2 regions of the Pseudoalteromonas sp. S2893 genome follow, and region 2 is predicted to be linked to the other one. Evidence: predicted binding sites of a transcription regulator. Region 2 holds the regulator's gene; the other holds the start of a gene.

Region 1 (4,434 bases), on a different contig from region 2:
CACTGTAAGTCATTTGTTTTTCATAATAAGGGTGGTTAATAATGTTACGCGAGATAATTAGAGTCTTACCTCTTAAAATAAAGCTAAGTGTGACTTATTTGTCAGTGTTCACTAATAGCTGTGTTTAAGTTGATGCACAAAGTAAAAATAGATTTTTAATAAAGTAAATACCTATAAAGGTTCTCCATATCCGTATAAAACAAACATGCTGTTATTATATTCAATACTTGGTTTAACCTAATTAATTCAATCACATTTAATTATAGGGATATCTGTCCAACGGGTCGTATAATGTGGGGATAAGAAAGCCCGCTTCATATTCCAAGTCTGTGTTAGCTTTTCACTGCCTATTGATAAAGTTCCTACACCATAACGTTTATTTATAGTATCTAAGCACTCCATCATTTTAGGTTTATCCTCACTCACAGAGAACATATCGGCTTGTTGAAATGATTCACTTTCTAATTCTATCGCCCCTATACCGCAGCGATAAAAGCGCGTATTCGGTTTATAAATTTCATCAATGACCGCGGAAACAGCCTTCGCTATAACGCTGGTGTCTGATGTCGGTATGGGAAACTCATATAGAAGTGATTTTTTATAATGCTCATCTTCATGTGGCGAATTGGCCGCAAAAATAACTATACGCTTAGTTAATGACTTTTGTCTTCTGAGTTTTCGCCCAACAATGGCGGCATGTGTTACTAAGGCTGATTTTAACGTTGTTAAATCAGTGACTCTTTCTCCAAAACTTCTGGTCGAGTATATTTCTTTTTTATCTTGTTTTACTTCATCCCAACTTAAACAGGCAATACCATTTAATTCGCTGACCGTTCTCTCTACGACAACACTGAACATACGCCTCATTGCTTTAGGGTTTTGGCAAGCCAAGTCCCAGGCAGTATTAATCTGCATTAACTTAAGCTTTTTCCCTAAACGAGAGCCGATACCCCAGACATCGGTAACATCCATGCGCATGAGTATTTCTTTACGAGATTTTTCATCGTTAATAACGGCCACACCGTTGTACCCAGATAGTTTTTTTGCTGCATGGTTGGCCGCTTTTGCTAGGGTAGGTGTTGTGCCAAAGCCCGCTCCAACAGGCAAACCTGTTTCTCGCCACACAGATCGGCGTATTATATGTCCATAGTCAGCCCAGTCATTGATGATTTTAGAAAAACCAGTAAAACGTAAAAACGATTCATCAATACTATAAACATAATGGTCATCACAAAATCTGTTTATAACTGTCATCATTCTTTCACTTAAATCAGCATAAAGTTCATAATTAGAAGAGCGAACCACGACATGGTGCTGTTCTAAATAGTTTTTAATCTTGAAGTAAGGCTGGAATTTAGGAATGTTAAGCTTTCTTGCAATAGGACATATGGCGCAAATACATCCATCGTTATTTGTAAGTACTACAACCGGTTTTGAGCGAATCGAAGGGTCAAATACCTTCTCCGCACTCGCGTAAAAAGCGACAGCATCTACGAGGGCAAACATCGACTGAGCTCTATTTTGTTTTTGTGTAAGCGGATACTGGTTGTGACTACACCCTCGAGTTTGAAGTCATCTTCAGGTGAAACATAAACAGATTTGTAGCTTTTGGATGCTGAGATTAGCAAGCGGTTTGTTTTATCTATTATTTTACAAACAAACGACCCGTTATAACTCGCAACAACTACATCGCCTGAACTTACATCTTCAGCTCTATCAACAACGAGCAAGTCTCCATCGAATATCCCGACATCTTGCATCGATTGACCTGAGGCCAGCCCTATGAATGTGGCGTTAGGATGCTTGATAATTAGCTCATCGATAGAAATGCCTAGCTCTGTGTATTCTGCTGCTGGAGATTCAAACCCCGAAATCCCTGCCTCAATATAAATTGGAATAACGAACATACACACCTCAAATACTGTTTATATATACAGTATAATTTAAGGTTGTAATTAAGCCAAGATTCTTTTTGTGAGGGTGATAGCTTTATCAGAGCTGATGTAAGCAGATTACATGCTTTAATATTAAAAACCCTTTTAATAACAATTAGTAAAACTTGCTTCCGTTTGTTAAAATTTAGCGAAGGAATTATGAGCCTACTCAAAGCTTATTTTAATTATGGAATAATTTACTAATGACTTTAGTTAAAAACACGATTGTATCTTTTCTGATACTGAGCTTTATTACTGGCTGTTCAGCCTCTAGACACGCCATCATTTCCGGTGACTCTGAATTAACAGATGCTCAAGTGTGTCGAAACTACCTTAATGATAAAGATATCCTCACTAAAGGTTATATCGCTGAGGATACTGATGAAGCGAACTATATTTACGCGCTCAACAAAGAAGTTAAATATAGAGCACTCACCGAATACAAATGTGAGATTTTCGCCGCGCAAGACAGAAAAGAAATCGCTCAAGGCGTTGTTGCAGCAGTTGTTGCGGTAGGTGTCGTCGTTTTAGCTGTTGCTGCCGCAGAAGCTGGCGGGTCAAATAACTATTCTTCTGGTTATGCGTGGGACCAGTTTTATGATGGCAACTACAACTTAGTTTGGCGCTGTCGAGATAAGTCTACGGGCCAATTTGCATATAACAGTGCTTGCTCTGGGCAGTACCAAAATGATAATACATGGACTGGTAAGTAGCTTTCCTATTGAATTTTAAAAGCATAATATCTGAGCTCTACAATTAAAGTTATCAGTCACCACAAATGAGAACTAGTTTATTAACTCATTTATTATATGTGAAATATTTAAACCGAAATAGGCACCAAGAATCATAATGAAAGCATCCACAATTACACTGTTATCAATACTTATTTTCTCTACTGCCTCTTCAGCAAATCAAGAAATCGACTCTTTCAGCAAAGCTAAACGACTTCTAGAAAAGCAGGTTTATAACAATCACCGCATTACCCTTTATTGTGGTGCGACATTTGATGCTAGTAAAAAAGTAACCGCACCTATGGGTTTTTCTACAACAAAGTACGTCAAACGAGCTAAAAAAATTGAATGGGAGCACGTTGTTCCAGCAGAAAACTTTGGTCGTACTTTTAGCGAATGGCGAGATGGGCATAAGCAGTGTGTAAATAGTAAGGGTAAATCATTTAAAGGTCGACGATGTGCGGAAAAAGTAAATACAGAATATCGTTTTATGCAAGCTGATATGTTTAACCTTTATCCGGCCATTGGCGCTGTGAATGCTCTCAGAAGCAATTATAACTTTACTATGCTTCCAGCAGCTCAAAGCGACTTTGGACTTTGTGCAATGAAAATTGACGAGAGAAAAGCTGAGCCACCTGAAATAGCTAGAGGGCAAATTGCACGTACTTATTTGTATATGGAAAACACCTATAAACGATACAACATGAGTAAAGCGCAACGCCAGCTAATGAATGCCTGGGATAAAATGTATCCTGTTGATGCTTGGGAGTGCACTAGAGCTGAGAAGATTTCAAAGCTACAAAAGAATCAAAATGATGTAGTAAAAAGTCGCTGTGAAAGTATAGGTCTCTAACTATGTTGTTCTGTAGTGTGGACTGGGCTTCGGAGCTTTCATTAGATACCGGCTTATAAACTTAAAATACAAAACGGAAGTAAACTTCCGGTTTTTAAGCCAATATTGCTATATTTCGGAAGCAAACTTCCGTTTCAAGGGCTTCAAAGGTAGTTATCGGAAATATACTTCTGTTTTTGAAAGCGTTGGCCTAGATAGCTATATGAGCCATTTTTCGGGGTCTTATTTGAGCGAAAAGCGGAGGGTCGGGTAAACTCGTTTTTGGACAAAAACGAGTTAGATACCTAGATTCTAAAACTGTGGCCAAAATTAGTTGACCACTACAAGTCACCGATTGAAAAACGGGTAACTGTCAGATCAAGTCTGAGCTAGTACACCATTATGTTTTTAAATTAAAGCTGTTGTTTACTTAATAAACATCCAAATACCGGCAGCGATCATAAACAGGTTTTCTGTTAGGGAGATAAACCCTAGTGGTACGTTACTGTCACCGCCTACACACGCACATTTTAACTCTCGTTTATCTATATAGACTGCTTTTATCACTGAAACAGCACCAACCCCACCTATGAACAATGAAATAGGGGCAATAATATAGGCTGGTAATCCGGCTATCATTCCAATGCCAACAAATGCTTCTAAAAATGGGTAAACATAGGCGTACCTGACTACTTTCATAGCGACTAAGTCATAGGTTATAAATGAATTAGTAAAGCTAAATAAGTCTTGAAGCTTTTGTATTGCTAACACTGCCATTGTTAGGGCTACAAATAGTTCAGCGGTTTGCATTGATAATAAGCTATTATTCGCTGCAAAACTAAATGCCACACTAAGCAAAAAACTAACCGAAAAAATCGCAATCACGGGCGTGTAAGTTGTACCTTCTTGCCCAGCTTTTGGCTTATCAAAGTAATCG
Region 2 (4,434 bases):
CCCGGTAGCCCCATACCTGTAGGTTGATGACACGCAGCGCAACTTGCCATATACACTTGCTCACCTAGTGTCATTAGCTCTTCTTTAGGAATTGTTTTATCAAGCAATGCTGCATCAGCAAGTGCGGCTTTTTGCTTAGCTTGCTTAGCATCTGCAAGCCATGCGTTAAAGTCCTCTTGCGATTTAGCTTCAACCACCACGGGCATAAAACCATGATCTTTACCGCACAGCTCTGCACACTGTCCTCGGTAAATACCTTCTTCGTTAATGTTGGTCCACGTTTCGTTGATAAACCCCGGATTGGCATCTTTTTTAACGGCAAAATCGGGTACCCACCAAGAGTGGATAACATCATCAGAGGTCATTAAAAAACGCACCTTTCGATTAATTGGCAGTACTAAAGGTTTATCAACCTCAAGTAAATAATTAGGGTTTTTATTAGCAAGGTTGGCTATTTCGTCTTGAGGGGTAGATAAAATAGAGTAAAACTCTACGTCTTCGCCCATATATTCATAATGCCACTTCCACTGTGACCCTGTAATTTTAATGGTTAAGTCAGCCTTACTGGCATCTTCCATCGCAATGAGGGTTTTAGTGGCAGGGATTGCCATGGCAATTAAAATAACAAACGGAATGGCAGTCCAAAGAATTTCTACTTTGGTACTTTCATGAAATTGGGCAGGAACTGCCCCTTTAGATTTACGGTGATGAATCAGTGCCCAAAACATTATTGCGAACACTATCACCCCAATCACACAACATATTAAAAATATGGTCATGTGTAGCTGATATACATTATTACTTATATCGGTTACGCCCTTGCGCATATTGTATTGGCTATTAGCCAGCACTTGCTGCGGGAACATAATCAACACAAGCCACAAGGTAGAGGTCAGTTTACCCATGTGACGGCTCCTTTGATGCTATTGCGAATGCAAAGCGAAGAGGCATACGGCTTAAACGCCAATTCGTTATTTTTATTTTTTAACCAATCTTATTTTTGATTGGTATCGCTAGGACAACAAAAGGTTTGTGTATATTGTGTGTTCTCATAACTAAAAAGCTGTGAGTTATTGTTAGTCCAGCACATTAATGATTAGCTAAAAAACGTACAACAAGCAAGTTTTAGTATAAAAAACAATCAAGTGATATTTTAAAATTGACTAAATGACGGCGTATTAAATTGTTATTTAACAGCCAAGATACGAGCAAAATTAAGGGATGTAACACGCTTAGGAAGATAAAAGTATGAGTGAAAAAAAGTTTACAGCCTAAATAATTTTAGGGCGCTTTGAGATGGTGGAAGGTTTGTTTTTAAAACAAAAATGCGCACTAAAAAGTGCGCATTTATAGATATTACTTAAAAATAGTTAAAAATTACATCCAATCGGCATTTCTTATTACGCCAACGGCTAACCCTTCAATATTAAAAGATTCGTTTTCAAGGTCTACTTCAATTGGCGTAAACTCTTCGTTTTCGGCGTGTAATAATACTTTTCGGCCTGCTTTTTCTAGGCGTTTTACGGTTACGTCTTCATCTACTCGTGCAACCACAACTTGGCCGTTTTCTGCAGTTTGAGTACGGTGTACGGCAAGTAAGTCGCCATCCATAATACCTATATCTTTCATACTCATACCGTTAACACGCAGTAAAAAGTCGGCGGCTGGTTTAAACATAAGTGGGTCTATTTTACAGTGACTCTCAACATGCTCTTGCGCCAAAATAGGCGAACCCGCTGCAACTCTACCTATTAATGGCAGACCCAGTTGCTCAGGCTCCTCTTCTTCAACCAATTGAATACCACGGCTTGCGCCTGGTTTCATTTTAATAACACCTTTTTTGGCAAGCGCTTTTAAGTGCTCTTCTGCGGCATTGGCACTTTTAAAACCGAGTGTTTGCGCAATTTCGGCACGTGTAGGAGGCATACCAGTGTCTTTAATAAAAACTTTTATTAGTTCGAGTATTTGAGCTTGGCGTTTAGTTAATGGTCGCATACAACTGGTTTTCCATACAGTACATTTAACTGTGAGTATATACAGTTAAATAAAAATCGCAAATTTAAATTGTGCTTTAAAATAGCTAAATACACCGCACCTGGATAAATTTTAGGTAATTACAGACGTTCAGTATTTAAAATGCTATAAATTTGCTTTCAATATAAAGGAGTAATTATGAGTATTTGGCATCAACCCATTACATTAGAGCTTTGCAAACAGTTAGATGAGGGAATAAACGGCCAAGGCACGCTAATGAAAACCATGGGCATAGAAATAACCGAAATAGGAGATGATTACCTAGTGGCTACCATGCCCGCAATTCCTGAGCATCATAATCCTATTGGTATGGTACATGGTGGCGCAAATGTGGTACTTGCCGAAACCGTAGCAAGCTACGCCGCTAACTTTGTAGTGGACTTTACAAAATTTTATTGTGTTGGACAGGAAATTAGCGCCAGCCACTTAAAGGCCTCTCGAAATGGCACTTTAACCGCCGTTACTCGTGCATTTCATATTGGTAAGCGCAGTTCTGTATGGGAAATAAAAATAACCAATAGCCGCGGCGAGCTTTGCTGCGTATCAAAAATGACCGCAGCGGTTGTCGAGCGCAAATAATTAACTATGGCTACTTTTCGATAGGGTAAATCGTTATTTCCATACCAGCGCCAATGGCAGATATACGTAGTAGTGTATCTGCATGTAGAGCTTGGTTAAAACACTTAGGTGACGTGCCCGACTCAAAGCCTATATCAAACGTTCTGCGCGAACAGCTTAGCCACTGCTTAAGCGCATTACGTGAACACGACTCTATTAATTCACATAAGTGGTTGATTGCTTTGTCTGGCGTGGTTATATCACCTGAGGCTTCAATACGCGCCAATTGACGATATTCGTCTTTGTCATAATGCAAAACCATCGCGTTTTTCTTTAAGTCTGCCACCAGGGCGCTAATATCTTGTTTAGACTCAAGCTCTAGATCTACATTTAAAAATTGAATTTCCGACATTGTCTGCTTTTTACCCTCTTATAGTTTCATCGCAAACTTTAACGCAGTTTTACTTTTATACCAAATCAACTAAGCGCTAAACATGGCTTTATTCATAGAAAATACCTGTTTAAACGCCATTGGCACCTAATTTGCCTTATAAAACGGGTTAGGCTAATTACGCTTAATTTTACCGTTTATGTATGAAAGTTATACACACACACTGTGTAATTAAACGCTTCAGGAGGACAATTATGGTAGATCATGGCCCGCAAATTAAAAATGACGATCAGTACGATGCGCTTCGAGATGAAGGCATGAGCAAAAAAAAAGCCGCGCGCATTGCTAATAGCAATACTCATAAAACTGCTGTCAAAGGCGGCAAAGCCTCAAAGTATGAGCAGCGCACTAAAAAGCAGCTGTACAATAAAGCTAAAGAGCTCGGCATTAGTGGCCGCTCTAAAATGAGCAAACAAGGGCTAATAAATGCCTTACGTGAGCATTAAACACAGCCTCACTGATTTTTTATCGCTCCTTTTTATTATTTTTATAAAGTTAGAGTAAGCTTATGAATAACTGCGACAAAATGCCGCAGTAAAAGCATGGGCTGCTGTAATACACTAACGCTAAAAATAATAAGAAGCACAAAATGAGAAAACAACTATTTAAGCGCGCTCGAAAACTACATAAGTGGCTAGGCTATTTACTTGCCTTACAAATTTTAGCTTGGCTTTTAGGCGGCTTAGTAATGAGCGCGATACCACTTGAATACGTACACGGTAAGCACCTTGCTAAGCGCACACTTACAAACCCATTTACTCAAGCAGACTACCCCACATCACTCGATAATATTACTGCCCAAGTACCTAACCCCACGCAAATAGTGTTTGAGCACTTTTTAACGACCCCGCTTATTACTGTTATTAATACTGACGAGCAGCAAAGCTTTAATGGTTTAACGGGGCGCCCTTTTCAGCCACCGACTAAAATACAAATTACCGCTAATGCACAAGCGCATTTACTCATCGACGCTAAGCCAATTAGCACTACACTTTTAAAACAAGGCACTCGAGAGGTGGGATACAAAAAAAATGTGTGGCAAGTACAATTTAACGACACCTTTAATACTACGCTGTATTTAAACGCAATTAACGGCAAAGTTATCATAGTTCGCAGCACACTATGGCGCATATTCGACTTTTTTTGGATGCTACACATAATGGATTACGACGAGCGAGAAGATTTTAACAACCCGCTTCTCATCAGCTTTGCAGCCACCAGCGTACTATTTTGTTTATGCGGTATTATTTTATTAATACAAAACGTTAGGCTAAAAAAACTTACACGTGTTGGTCAATCAAAATAGGGTTGCCGTCTGGGTCGGTAATAATAAAACTTTTATCACCCACAGGTTCAACCTGGATATGAGCGCTTTGAAAATATTCGCTAAG

What was found. The regulator LexA, encoded in region 2, represses DNA repair genes until DNA is damaged. The targets are predictions, from matches to a motif close to TACTGTATNNNNATACAGTA.
Region 1: the regulator LexA is predicted to act here: its motif matches at 1,920-1,939, upstream of CWC04_RS04370 (LexA family protein).

What each region holds. Positions count from the first base shown of each region.
Region 1 is NZ_PNCY01000008.1:164,693-169,126, reverse strand. Features, by position in the region: gene CWC04_RS04375 (Y-family DNA polymerase) at 247-1,506, opposite strand; gene CWC04_RS04370 (LexA family protein) at 1,491-1,907, opposite strand; gene CWC04_RS04365 (hypothetical protein) at 2,138-2,647, shown strand; gene CWC04_RS04360 (endonuclease) at 2,784-3,518, shown strand; gene CWC04_RS04355 (MauE/DoxX family redox-associated membrane protein) at 3,924-4,434, opposite strand, start outside.
Region 2 is NZ_PNCY01000013.1:28,378-32,811, reverse strand. Features, by position in the region: gene coxB (cytochrome c oxidase subunit II) at 1-905, opposite strand, end outside; gene lexA (transcriptional repressor LexA) at 1,378-1,995, opposite strand; gene CWC04_RS07865 (PaaI family thioesterase) at 2,173-2,613, shown strand; gene CWC04_RS07860 (hypothetical protein) at 2,624-3,004, opposite strand; gene CWC04_RS07855 (DUF7218 family protein) at 3,238-3,489, shown strand; gene CWC04_RS07850 (hypothetical protein) at 3,633-4,349, shown strand; gene CWC04_RS07845 (VOC family protein) at 4,324-4,434, opposite strand, start outside.